One region of the Enterobacter mori genome, then DNA from elsewhere that is predicted to be linked to it. Evidence: predicted binding sites of a transcription regulator. Region 1 holds the regulator's gene; each other region holds the start of a gene.
What was found. Region 1 encodes PurR, which represses purine synthesis genes. Its sites were predicted from a motif close to CANGCAAACGTTTGCNTG; they were not measured.
Positions count from the first base shown of each region.

Region 2: a site for PurR is predicted at 1,429-1,446, ahead of pyrC (dihydroorotase). Genes of this name have one in related genera too.
Region 3: a site for PurR is predicted at 1,507-1,524, ahead of raiA (ribosome-associated translation inhibitor RaiA). Genes of this name have one in related genera too.
Region 4: a site for PurR is predicted at 1,068-1,085, ahead of pyrD (quinone-dependent dihydroorotate dehydrogenase). Genes of this name have one in related genera too.

Region 1 is NZ_CP104285.1:1,988,077-1,991,286, forward strand. It holds gene punR (DNA-binding transcriptional activator PunR) at 1-663, shown strand, start outside; gene purR (HTH-type transcriptional repressor PurR) at 682-1,707, opposite strand; gene cydH (cytochrome bd-I oxidase subunit CydH) at 2,005-2,094, shown strand; gene N2K86_RS09505 (MFS transporter) at 2,260-3,210, shown strand, end outside.
Region 2 is NZ_CP104285.1:1,714,424-1,717,633, forward strand. It holds gene dinI (DNA damage-inducible protein I) at 1-244, opposite strand, end outside; gene pyrC (dihydroorotase) at 319-1,365, opposite strand; gene N2K86_RS08065 (lipoprotein) at 1,492-2,052, opposite strand; gene mdtH (multidrug efflux MFS transporter MdtH) at 2,177-3,210, opposite strand, start outside.
Region 3 is NZ_CP104285.1:3,511,278-3,514,487, forward strand. It holds gene rluD (23S rRNA pseudouridine(1911/1915/1917) synthase RluD) at 1-484, opposite strand, end outside; gene bamD (outer membrane protein assembly factor BamD) at 616-1,353, shown strand; gene raiA (ribosome-associated translation inhibitor RaiA) at 1,622-1,963, shown strand; Phe leader region at 2,067-2,192, shown strand; gene pheL (pheA operon leader peptide PheL) at 2,068-2,115, shown strand; gene pheA (bifunctional chorismate mutase/prephenate dehydratase) at 2,223-3,210, shown strand, end outside.
Region 4 is NZ_CP104285.1:1,598,985-1,602,194, forward strand. It holds gene N2K86_RS07440 (sulfonate ABC transporter substrate-binding protein) at 1-363, opposite strand, end outside; gene ssuE (NADPH-dependent FMN reductase) at 356-931, opposite strand; gene pyrD (quinone-dependent dihydroorotate dehydrogenase) at 1,180-2,190, shown strand; gene zapC (cell division protein ZapC) at 2,356-2,898, shown strand; gene N2K86_RS07460 (YcbX family protein) at 2,895-3,210, opposite strand, start outside.

The DNA of each region.
Region 1 (3,210 bases):
CAGCAGATCGCTAACGGCTGGCGAGGCCATCTCTCCATCGCGGTGGACAATATCGTCAAGCCGGAACGGACCCGGCAAATGATCGTGGATTTCTATCGTCATTTTTCTGATGTCGAACTACGTGTCTCCCAGGAGGTGTTCAACGGCGTCTGGGATGCGCTGGCGGATGGCAGGGTGGAGATGGCGATTGGGGCAACGCAGGCGATCCCCGTCGGGGGACGCTATGCGTTTCGCGATATGGGGATGCTGAGCTGGACCTGCGTTGTCGCCAGCGATCATCCGCTGGCGGCAATGGAAGGCCCTCTCAGCGATGACACGCTGCGCAACTGGCCGTCGCTGGTGCTGGAAGATACCTCGCGCTCGCTGCCCAAGCGCATCACCTGGCTCCTGGACAACCAGCGTCGCGTGGTGGCTCCTGACTGGGAATCGTCGGCAACCTGTCTTTCTGCGGGGCTGTGCGTGGCGATGGTGCCCGTTCACTTCGCGCGACCGCGCATCGATACCGGGGAGTGGAAAGCGCTGACGCTGGAAAATCCGTTCCCGGATGCGGCCTGCTGTCTGACCTGGCAGCAAAACGACGTATCGCCTGCGATGGCCTGGCTGCTGGATTATCTGGGAGACAGTGAAACCTTGAATCGGGAGTGGCTACGGGAGCCAGCATAACTGGCCCCCGGAATGCGATTAACGGCGATAGTCGCGGAACGGACCGTCCGCCACGGAGCGGCGCTCGATGAGGCGCGGGTGAACTTCAATCGACTGGGATTCTTCACGCTTGTTGACGATCCTGTCCATCAGCATGTTGAAAGCCGTTTCGCCCAGCGAGTCTTTTGGCTGGTGAATGGTGGTCAGCGCCGGGGTGAAGAAGCGCGCGTTACGCACGTTGTCATACCCGATCACGGAAATATCCTGCGGCACCCGCAGGCCCAGCTCGTCGGCGGCGCAGAGCGCGCCCATCGCCATAATATCGCCGCCACAGAAAACAGCCGTCGGGCGATGCGGTTGGGAGACAATCTGTTGCATTGCACGGTAACCCGATTCCGGCTCAAAGTCGCCCTGAACAATCCAGTTTTCCGGCACGGTGATCAGCGCCTCTTCCATTGCCTTCATAAACCCGGCCAGACGGCCCGCACCGGTGTTGCGTTCCAGCGGACCCGGGATCACGCCAATCTCGCGGTGACCGCGTTCGATCAGATAACGACCGGCCATATAGCCGCCTTCAAAGGCATTATCGATAACGGAATCGGTGAAGTCGGCGCGCGCTTCACCCCAGTCCATGACCACCATCGGAATGTGGCGATACTCTTCCAGCATGGACAGCACGGATTCCGGGTACTCGGAACACATTACCAGCAGGCCATCGACGCGCTTTTGCGCCATCATCGACAGGTAGGCGCGCTGCTTCTCGATGCTGTTCCACGCGTTGCCCAGAATCAGGGTATAGCCTTTCTGGAAGCAGTTTTTCTCAACCGCTTCGATGATCTCGGCAAAATAGGCCGCTTCACTGCTGGTTGCCAGCAAGCCAATCGACTTGGTGTGATTCACCTTCAGGCTGCGCGCAACCGCACTTGGGGAGTAATGTAACTCCTTGATCGCCGCCCAGACGGCGTTGCGCGTCTCTTCCGCGACGAAGCGGGTTTTGTTAATTACATGTGATACGGTTGTAGTGGAAACGTTTGCGCGTTTTGCTACGTCTTTTATTGTTGCCATTCAATGTCACTCCAGACCATATCCTAAACTCCTGAAAAACTTGAAGGTAAACGTTTGCCTTCTCTCACCCTTATTACGCAATCTTGAGTTGCGACACGCCGGGAAAACGACACAGGACGTCAGGAGGGGATCAATGGCCGGTACGCTAATAAATTTAGCGTGGAATTTTGTCCTATCTTGATGAAAAGGGGAAGAGCTAAAGTGGATATCAGTTTAAATCCAGGAAGATTTTTGACGTAAACTATGTAAAAATGAGCAAACTCACTTTTCGTGGGGTGATTAAAAGGAGAAAAATTGATGAGTTCCGATCTGAAGTTTTCGCTGGTGACCACCTTTATCGTGCTGGCATTGATTGTTGCCGGTGGTTTGACGGCTGCGCTGCACTGATTTACGCGGGGGGAGAGTCCTCTCCCTCCTCATTTTCTTCCGATTGTTACCTCTCTGGCAAAAATCTTTTGCCAAAATGTTAACTTCTCAAATTTTGTGATTGATGTCATGCTTTTGACTTCTTAGTTCTGTGTCGCGTGATGACACGGCATCCGGAGTTGACTCATGAAAATCAATTTTCCTCTGCTGGCCCTGGCGATTGGCGCCTTTGGGATTGGCACTACTGAATTCTCCCCGATGGGGTTACTGCCTGTTATCGCACGGGGCGTGGACGTCTCTATTCCTGCGGCCGGGATGTTAATCAGCGCCTATGCCATCGGCGTGATGGTCGGGGCCCCACTGATGACGCTGCTGCTGTCGCACCGCGCGCGTCGCAATGCGCTGATATTTCTGATGGCGATCTTTACGCTGGGCAACGTGCTCTCCGCAATTGCGCCGGATTACACCACTTTGATGCTGTCGCGTATTCTGACCAGCCTGAACCACGGCGCATTTTTCGGTCTGGGCTCGGTTGTTGCGGCAAGTGTGGTTCCGAAGCACAAGCAGGCCAGCGCGGTGGCGACCATGTTTATGGGGCTGACTATCGCCAACATAGGCGGTGTGCCTGCGGCCACCTGGCTGGGTGAAGTGATTGGCTGGCGAATGTCTTTCCTGGCGACAGCAGGGCTGGGCGTGGTGGCGATGGTGGCGCTGTTCTTCTCCTTACCGAAAGGGAGCGCCGGTGAACGTCCTGACGTACGTAAAGAGCTGTCGGTGCTGATGCGTCCTCAGGTGCTTTCCGCGCTGCTGACCACGGTGCTGGGGGCCGGTGCGATGTTTACCCTCTACACCTATATCTCACCGGTGCTGCACGATATCACCCACGCGACGCCGATCTTTATTACCGCGATGCTGGTGCTGATTGGCGTGGGGTTCTCTATCGGAAACTATCTGGGCGGGAAACTGGCCGATCGTTCGGTGAGCGGTACGTTGAAAGGCTTTTTAACCCTGCTGATTGTCATCATGATTGCGATCCCGTGGCTGGCACGCAACGAATGGGGTGCTGCGATCGCGATGGTCGTGTGGGGCGCTGCCACCTTTGCCGTGGTACCCCCGCTTCAGATGAGGGTGATGCGT
Region 2 (3,210 bases), 270 kb from region 1:
AATCCGTAATGAACCAGTCGTCGGCGCTTTCCCACGTTTCCTGCAGGATTTCGCTGATACGATCTTTGTCTTCTTTTGCACCGCCGATGACGGAGAGGTTGTTTGCGGCCGCGTAACGTACCGTTACGGCGCCATCATTTTCAGGAAAGGTGCTGTGAATACGACGGGATAACTCGCCCGCCAGCGCATCGAGTGCGCCAGCAGGCAGAACGGTTGTTTTGGCAATGGTGACTTCAATACGCATAAATGCCCCCTGTGTAATATACTGTTTATATATACAGGTATATTATGGATTTGACAACAAGAGGCATTGATTTTTTAACGTTTTACCGTCCAGTGTACGGTTTCACCGGCCAGGAATGGGATCAGCGTGTCATCCGTCAACGGAATCGCGTCGTCCACCTGGCTTGCTTTGCGCTCCAGCTCGATGAAGGTCTCATTGACCGGCAGACCATAGAAGCGTGGGCCGTTGAGGGAGCAGAACGCTTCAAAATGTTCCAGGGCATTCATCTCTTCAAACACGGTGGCATAGCTTGCCAGCGCCGTCGGCGCGTTGAAGCAGCCAGCGCAGCCGCAGCTGGCCTCTTTACGGTGACGCGCGTGCGGGGCGGAGTCCGTTCCCAGGAACGCGCGGGAGAAACCGCTGGCAACCAGTTCACGCAGGGCTTGCTGGTGGATATTGCGCTTAAGGATCGGCAGGCAATAGAGGTGAGGGCGCACGCCGCCAACCAGCATGTGGTTACGGTTAAACATCAGGTGCTGAGGCGTGATGGTGGCGGCGATAAGATCGTTGCCATCGCGAACATATTCTGCGGCATCTTTGGTGGTGATGTGTTCAAACACCACTTTGAGGGCAGGCAGACGCTGGCGCAGCGGTTCCATTACCGTTTCGATAAACCGGGCTTCACGGTCGAAGATATCAATCTCGGCGTGCGTCACTTCCCCGTGTACCAGCAGCGGCATGCCCAGTTTTTGCATCCGTTCCAGAACGGGCATGATGGCATCAATGCTGGTCACACCATGGCTGGAGTTGGTGGTGGCATTGGCCGGGTAGAGTTTCGCCGCGGTGAAGACGCCTTCGTTAAACCCGCGTTCCACTTCGTTCGGGTCGAGTGAATCGGTCAGGTAACAGGTCATCAGCGGGGTGAAATCATGCCCCGCCGGAACGGCGTCAAGAATACGCTGGCGGTAAGCCATCGCGGCATCGACGGTCGTGACTGGCGGGACCAGGTTAGGCATAACAATCGCGCGGCCATAAATTTCGCTGGTGTAGGGCACGACGGTTTTCAGCATATCGCCATCGCGCAGATGGATATGCCAGTCGTCAGGGCGGCGGATTTTAAGAACCTGGGGTTGTGCAGTCATGGAAGCTCCGGCTTGTCAGGAATCAGTCATAAGGATGGCTGTTTTTGCCGGACACAAATCATAAGCGGAAACGTTTTCGTTTGCACACTTTTCTGCGAAAAAAAAGGCGCTTCCGCGCCCTTCAGGTTAATCGGTGAAAGGAATAATGATTTCTCCCGGTTTCACCTCTATCCCTTTTGCATATTTTTTCGCGAGCGCTTCACCCTTACTCTTGTCTTCGCTTAAGACATAGGCGGGTTGCTGGTTAAAGTAATTACGCAGCGACTGATTCAGATAAGGCATCAGGGTTTGCAGTACCGGCTTCATTTTGTCCGGCGTGACGACCGCATCGACGATCTCCATTTCCTGCAGGAAAATGGCCCCTTTCTCTTTGTTGAAGACCGGCAGCGCCTTGAGCTTCAGCTTAATATCGGCTTTCTGGTTGCCAAATAATGAGGTCATATCCAGCGTTGCGTCACCGGAAAGGGTGACTTTGTTCGGCTCTTCACGTCCAATCTGACTGGCGAGATTGCTGAGGACGATATGTGCATCGGCAAGGCCCGGGACGCCGATGTCTTTGGCAAAGTTATTATGTTTTTCCAGCGCCTGATTAATTTCCTGCTCACTGACGGTGTACTGCGTAAGCTGGTTACAGCCTACCAGCAGGCCACTCACAATTAACGCAGCGGCAATGACAATCTTCTTCATAATGTTCCTCAACGAAAAATCGGCGCATCTGTCCTGATACGCCAGTATGTCAGTGTGAATAGGGAGAAACCAGCAGAAAAAACTGAGAATTGAGGCGGGAAAGGACGCCCGCCAGAAAGAAGAACTAGGCGCCAGGTTCGAGCATGCCGCTCGCGCTGCGCTTCTGGCTGAATTGCCACCACAGAGCCAGCAGGGTCATAAAGCCCACCACGCCGAGCATCATCCACGGCAGTTCCGGCTGGCTTAGCGCTTTACCGGCGTCGAACAGCCAGCCGCCTCCGGCATAGCCCAGCGCACCGCCAAGGGCGAGCCCAAGTCGACTGAACCCCATATAGCTGCCACGCGCGCGCGCGTCGGCAAGCGAGGCACTTAGCGTCTCACGCGCGGGTTCGGCAATGATCGAGCCGATGTAGAAGGTGCAAATCAGCATGAACAGCTGCTGCAGCGAATTCACGAGCCCGATGGGCATCATGCTCAGCGTCATCAGCAGAAGCCCTGCCATCAGGCGATGCTCCAGACGAAAGCGGCGCTCGCTCCAGCGGGCGATCGGGTAGAGGAGCGTCAATGACAGACAGGCCTCAATGGCATACATCCACTTCACGGCGGCAGGGGTTCCTGCAATGTCGTTAACCATGATCGGCAGCATCAGCATAACCTGCACCGCCAGCATGTAGTACCCCGTCAGGGTGAGCACATAGGTGACAAAGCGTTTGTCGCGCAAAACGCGGCCCAGGCCTTCTCGCACCGGTGCTTTCACCGTCGACAGTTTCCACGCGGGCAGGAACAGACCATTGAACAAGGCGCAGAGAATAAACAGCACCGCACCGGTCGCACAAACCAGACGGAAATCATACTGCAGGAGCCAACTGCCCAGCAGCGCGCCAATCACCGCGCCCGCGCTGTCCTGCATCATCAGAATCGAGAAGAAGCGTCCCCGGTGCTGCGGACGGATCAACTTCACCACCAGCGCGGTACGCGGTGGATCGAACAGGGTGCCGCCAATCCCTGAGAGGAAGCAGGAGAACCACAGCAGCCAGGGCTCGTGAGCTATTGCCATCGTGGCAAAGCCTGCCGCGCGTAACAGCATGCCGGTAACAATCATCGGTTTAGCGCCGAAGCGGTCAGCAATGGCCCCGCCAAAGACGCCCAGCCCCTGCT
Region 3 (3,210 bases), 1.5 Mb from region 1:
GCGACTCCACCAGACGGGTCTGAGCGGGAACGGTCTTCGCCACCACCATCAGGCCGGTAGTGTCTTTATCCAGACGGTGAACGATGCCTGCACGTGGGACATCCGCAATCGGCGGATAATAATGAAGAAGTGCGTTAAGTACCGTGCCGTCTGGATTCCCCGCGCCCGGATGAACAACCAGGTCGCGCGGCTTGTTGATCACCAGAATGTCATCATCTTCATAGACGATGTCCAGTGGGATATCCTGCGGCTCGAAGCGGATTTCCTCTTCAATTTCAGCATTGATGGCGACAGCTTCCCCACCTAACACTTTCTCTTTTGGTTTGTCCCAGATCTTGCCGTTTACCATCACGCGCTGGTCAAGGATCCATTCTTTTATGCGTGAACGCGAATAATCAGGGAACAATTCGGCCAAAGCCTGATCTAAGCGTTGACCGAGCTGATTTTCGGAGACTGTTGCGGTGAGTTCTACTCGTTGTGCCATAAACTGCTTCTTCGTTTAACGTTGGGTTTTACGGCTTTGCCGTTTAATATAGTGTGCTATTGTAGCTGGTCTTAATCGGGAGCAGGAACAGAGTTTCTCCCGGACAAACATTTGAGGAAAGTCAAAACGTCATGACGCGCATGAAATATCTGGTGGCAGCGGCCACGTTGAGCCTGGCTTTGGTGGGCTGCTCCGGTTCAAATGAACAGGTCCCTGACAATCCGCCGAATGAAATCTATGCGACTGCACAACAAAAGTTGCAGGACGGTAACTGGAAACAGGCGATAACGCAACTGGAAGCGTTGGATAATCGCTATCCATTTGGTCCCTATTCACAGCAGGTACAGTTAGATCTTATCTACGCGTACTATAAAAATGCCGATCTACCGCTGGCTCAGGCCACCATCGATCGCTTCATGCGTCTGAACCCAACTCATCCTAACATCGATTATGTCATGTATATGCGCGGACTGACCAACATGGCGTTGGATGACAGTGCGCTACAGGGCTTCTTCGGCGTGGATCGTTCTGACCGTGACCCGCAGCACGCGCGTGATGCCTTCAATGACTTCTCCAAGCTGGTGCGCGGCTACCCGAACAGTCAGTACATTACCGATGCCACCAAACGTCTGGTGTTCCTGAAAGATCGTCTGGCGAAATATGAATACTCCGTGGCGGAATATTATACGCGCCGTGGCGCATGGGTTGCCGTGGTTAACCGTGTTGAAGGCATGCTGCGTGACTACCCGGACACTCAGGCAACGCGCGATGGCCTGAAGCTGATGGAAAATGCGTATCGTCAGATGCAGATGACTTCGCAGGCTGAAAAGGTCGCGAAAATCATCGCCGCGAACAGCAGCAACACCTGACAGAAGCGTCAATGCAAATCGGCAGCCTCAGGGCTGCCGATTTTTTATTCATTCTGTAACACGCTGAAGCGCTTTAGCCTCAACACATCCAGTCAACTATGGCCTCAATTTTTATCTTCGACAAGGTAAATCTCACCTCTTCCTGCCCTGCCTCACAAAAAAGATTCCCTGACAAAAACCGACAAAATAACGTGATATAAATCACACATTTTGACATTAGGTTGGGTATGCTGGAATCACCAAGACGGAAAGACAAGAGGTAAAATTTATGACAATGAACATTACCAGTAAACAAATGGAAATTACTCCGGCAATCCGCCAGCACGTCGCAGACCGTCTCGCCAAACTGGATAAATGGCAAACACATTTGATTAACCCACATATCATTCTGTCCAAGGAACCGCAGGGTTTCATCGCTGACGCAACTATCAATACTCCAAACGGCCATCTGGTCGCCAGCGCAAAACATGAAGATATGTACACCGCTATTAACGATTTGATCAACAAGCTGGAACGGCAGCTCAATAAAGTGCAACACAAAGGTGAAGCCCGTCGCGCCGCAACATCGGTGAAAGACGCCAGCTTCGCGGAAGAAGTTGAAGAAGAGTAATCCTTTAAATTGAGTGTACCGCCAACGCGCCTTCGGGCGCGTTTTTTATTGACAGGGTGAAAACAGTACGGGTACTTTAACGGTATCAATCACAGGATGACTTTATGAAACACACGCAGTTCTTCTTCGCATTCTTTTTTACCTTCCCCTGACTGGGAGGCGTTTCGTCGTGTGATAAAGAATGCGAAGACGAACAACAAGGCCTCCCACAGCGGGAGGCCTTTTTTATTGATAACGATAAAACGAGACAGGCAACACTATGACACCGGAAAACCCGTTACTGGATCTGCGCGTAAAAATCAGCGCGCTGGACGAGAAATTACTGGCGCTGCTGGCAGAACGCCGCGCCCTCGCCGTCGAGGTGGGTAAAGCCAAGCTGGACTCTCACCGTCCCGTGCGGGATATCGACCGCGAGCGCGATTTACTGGAACGGTTGATTCAGCTCGGGAAAGCGCATCATCTTGATGCCCACTACATCACCCGTCTGTTCCAGCTCATCATTGAAGACTCCGTTCTCACCCAGCAAGCGTTACTCCAGCAGCATTTGAACAAAACCAACCCGCACTCTGCACGCGTCGCGTTCCTTGGTCCAAAAGGCTCCTATTCCCACCTGGCTGCGCGCCAGTACGCAGCCCGCCATTTTGAAGAGTTCATTGAGAGCGGCTGTGCGAAGTTTGCTGATATTTTCAACCAGGTAGAAACCGGCCAGGCGGATTACGCCGTGGTGCCTATTGAGAACACCAGTTCCGGCGCCATTAATGATGTCTACGATCTGCTCCAGCACACCAGCCTGTCGCTGGTTGGCGAGCTGACAATCCCAATCGACCACTGCGTGCTGGTCTCCGGCTCAACGGATTTAAGCAAAATTGAGACGGTTTACAGCCATCCTCAACCGTTCCAGCAGTGCAGCCAGTTCCTGAACCGCTATCCGAACTGGAAAATTGAGTACACCGAAAGCACCTCAGCGGCGATGGAAAAAGTGGCGCAGGCTAACTCCCCAACCGTCGCCGCGCTCGGCAGCGAAGCGGGTGGTGCGCTGTATGGGCTGCAGGTGCTTGAACGCAATCTGGCAAACCAGACGCAAAACATCACCCGTTTCGTGGTGCTGGCGCGTAAAGCTATTGATGTCTCTGATCAGGTTCCGGCAAAAACGACCCTGCTCATGGCCACCGGCCAGCAGGCAGGCGCACTGGTTGAAGCGCTACTGGTACTGCGCAATCACAACCTGATCATGACGAAGCTGGAAT
Region 4 (3,210 bases), 390 kb from region 1:
GTCGCTATTTTCAGGTACCAGAATGACCTCGGCTTTCGGTTTAGCGGGTTCGACGCCCACATAGACCAGATCGGCCCCGGCAGCCTGAGCAAAGATAGGCGGAATATCACCCGTGCTGCCCAAATCGATACTCCCGACGTTCAACGCCTCCAGCATCTGTGGGCCTGCAGGGAACTCCACCCAGGAGAATGTGGTGTTCGGGAAGCGTTTTTCCAGAAGCTGGTGGCTTTTCGCCAGCACCATGCTGACGCTGCCTTTCTGATAGCCGATGCGCAGGCTTTCCGGTGCGGTTTCCGCCGCATAAGCCAGCGACGACAGAGCCATCAGCCCTGCCAGCCCGATGCGTGTCAGTGTCTTAAACATGAGCGACTCCTTGCGACGGATTAAAAGCGGGAACCTGGATATCCCGACGATGCAGCGCATGCCAGAACGTTTCCAGTGCGGCATCAAGGCGGGTTTGCAGATTCGGCGTAAAGTGGGGTTTGTGTTGATAGTCGATGACCTGTGAATCATCTGCGAAAACGCCATGCAGGATCTCCTGCGCTTTCAGGGCATTCAGCACCGGTTTCAGGGCGTAATCCACGGCCAGTAAATGGGCAACCGTACCGCCCGTAGCCAGCGGCAGCACCACTTTGCCGTCCAGCGCGCGCTCCGGAAGCAGGTCGAGCAGGGTTTTCAGTGCGCCAGAAAAAGAGGCTTTATAAATGGGAGTCGCCACAATTAAGCCATCTGCCCCCTTGAGTTGCTCGATCAGGGTTTTAAGCGCGGGGCTGTCGAAACGGGCATAGAGCAAATCTTCAGGTTCGAAGTTATGCAGATTCCAGTGGCACACTTCCACATCCAGAGCAGTGAGTTTTTCACGGGCATATTCCAGCAGAGCGCTGGAACGCGAGGGGAACCGTGGACTACCGGCCAGGGTGATGACGCGCATGTTTGCTCCTTATAACTAATTGTTTGCTTTTATCTAACATTCATAACAATTTTAAGGAGTGTGACATCGCCGGGTTATTCCACTAAATGATTTATCTGCAATTTAAATGCGAAAAAGTGCATAAGAAATCGGCGTGGAAGTAAACGTTTGCGTTTTGCGCGACTTTTTTGCCGCAGGTCAATTCCCTTTCCGGGCGGGATCGCACATAATCCCCTCCCGGTTTGCACACCGGGAATCCAGGAGAGTTCATGTACTACCCCTTCGTTCGTAAAGCCCTTTTCCAGCTCGATCCTGAGCGCGCTCATGAATTTACATTCCAGCAATTACGTCGTATTACAGGCACGCCTCTGGCTGCTTTGGTGCGTCAAAATGTGCCGGAAAAACCTGTCCAATGCATGGGCCTGACCTTTAAGAATCCGCTGGGCCTGGCGGCCGGTCTGGATAAAAATGGCGAATGTATTGATGCCCTGGGCGCGATGGGGTTTGGCTCCATCGAAATCGGTACCGTTACGCCGCGTCCGCAGTCGGGTAACGACAAGCCGCGTCTGTTCCGCCTGGTAGAAGCTGAGGGTCTGATCAACCGTATGGGCTTCAACAACCTTGGTGTCGATCATCTGGTGGAGAACGTTAAAAAATCCCATTTTGATGGCGTATTAGGCATCAATATTGGTAAAAATAAAGACACGCCGGTAGAGCAGGGCAAAGATGACTATCTGATTTGTATGGAAAAAGTCTATGCCTATGCCGGTTATATTGCGGTGAATATTTCTTCACCCAATACCCCAGGCCTGCGTTCATTACAATATGGCGACGCGCTGGACGATCTTCTGAGTGCCATTAAAAATAAACAAAACGAACTCCAGGCGATCCACCATAAATATGTTCCGGTCGCGGTTAAGATCGCGCCGGATCTTTCTATTGAAGAATTGATCCAGGTTGCCGACAGTTTAGTGCGTCATAATATTGATGGAGTGATAGCAACCAATACGACGCTCGATCGTTCTCTCGTTCAGGGAATGAAAAACTGTGACGAAGCGGGTGGGTTAAGTGGCCGTCCGGTACAATTAAAAAGTACGGAAATTATTCGCGCACTGTCTGCTGAATTACAGGGACGTCTGCCCATTATTGGCGTGGGCGGTATCGACTCTGTTATCGCTGCCCGCGAGAAGATGGCTGCCGGGGCATCACTGGTGCAAATTTATTCCGGCTTTATTTTTAAAGGCCCGCCATTGATTAAAGAAATCGTTACTCATATCTAATCTTTTCTCCTAATCAGACAACCAGGGCTTTATTTCCGGCCCTGGTTGTTTTATATTCCGTCACTGTTGCTTATTTAGTCATTATAGTCTTTTATTAATGGTGTTATAAACGAGGCGGCAAACAGGACATTTTTAGTACAGGACGTTTGGGGACGGGAGAGACACATGCGAATTAAACCTGACGATAACTGGCGCTGGTATTTTTGCGACGAGCATGATCGAATGATGCTCGATTTAGCCAATGGCATGTTGTTTCGTTCACGTTTTCCGCGTCGAATGTTAACCCCGGACGCTTTCTCGCCGTCAGGCTTTTGCGTGGACGATGCTGCGCTTTATTTCTCCTTCGAAGAAAAATGCCGCGACCTGACGCTCTCAAAAGAACAGCGCGCTGAGCTGGTCCTGAATGCGCTGGTGGCCATCCGTTTCCTGAAACCGCAAATGCCAAAAAGCTGGCATTTTCTTGCACACGGCATGAGCTGGACCCCGGCAACGGGCGATGCGGCAAGCGTCAATCTGAGCGATACCGCAGAAGAGGTGAATTTACTGGTCGTTGAACCCGGTGAAAACGCCGCGCTCTGTTTGTTAGCGCAGCCCGGCGTGACCATCGCCGGGCGAGTTATGCAGTTAGGAGATGCGATTAAAGTCATGAATGACAGGCTGAAACCCCAGCTGCGCGTTGATTCGTTCAGCCTTGAACAGGCCGTTTAAGCTTCCAGCTGGACGGACGTTTTCGGCACACAACTGCAACATAAAATCGTACCGTCATCACCTACCGCCGATTTCTTCAGCGCTGTAACTTCACCCTCGACCAGTTTGATTCGACAGCATCCGCAAATACCTGCCCGACAGGAGTAAGGTACGCGGATCCCTGCCTGTTCCAGTTGCTCAAGTAATACCTGCTGATTGTTGCCACGGATAACTTTACCCTGCCAGTGAATATCGACCCCTGACGAGGGTGCGGACTCGATATCAACAAACTCCTCTTCCTGGCTGGAACCATAAATCCTGGCGGGACCACGG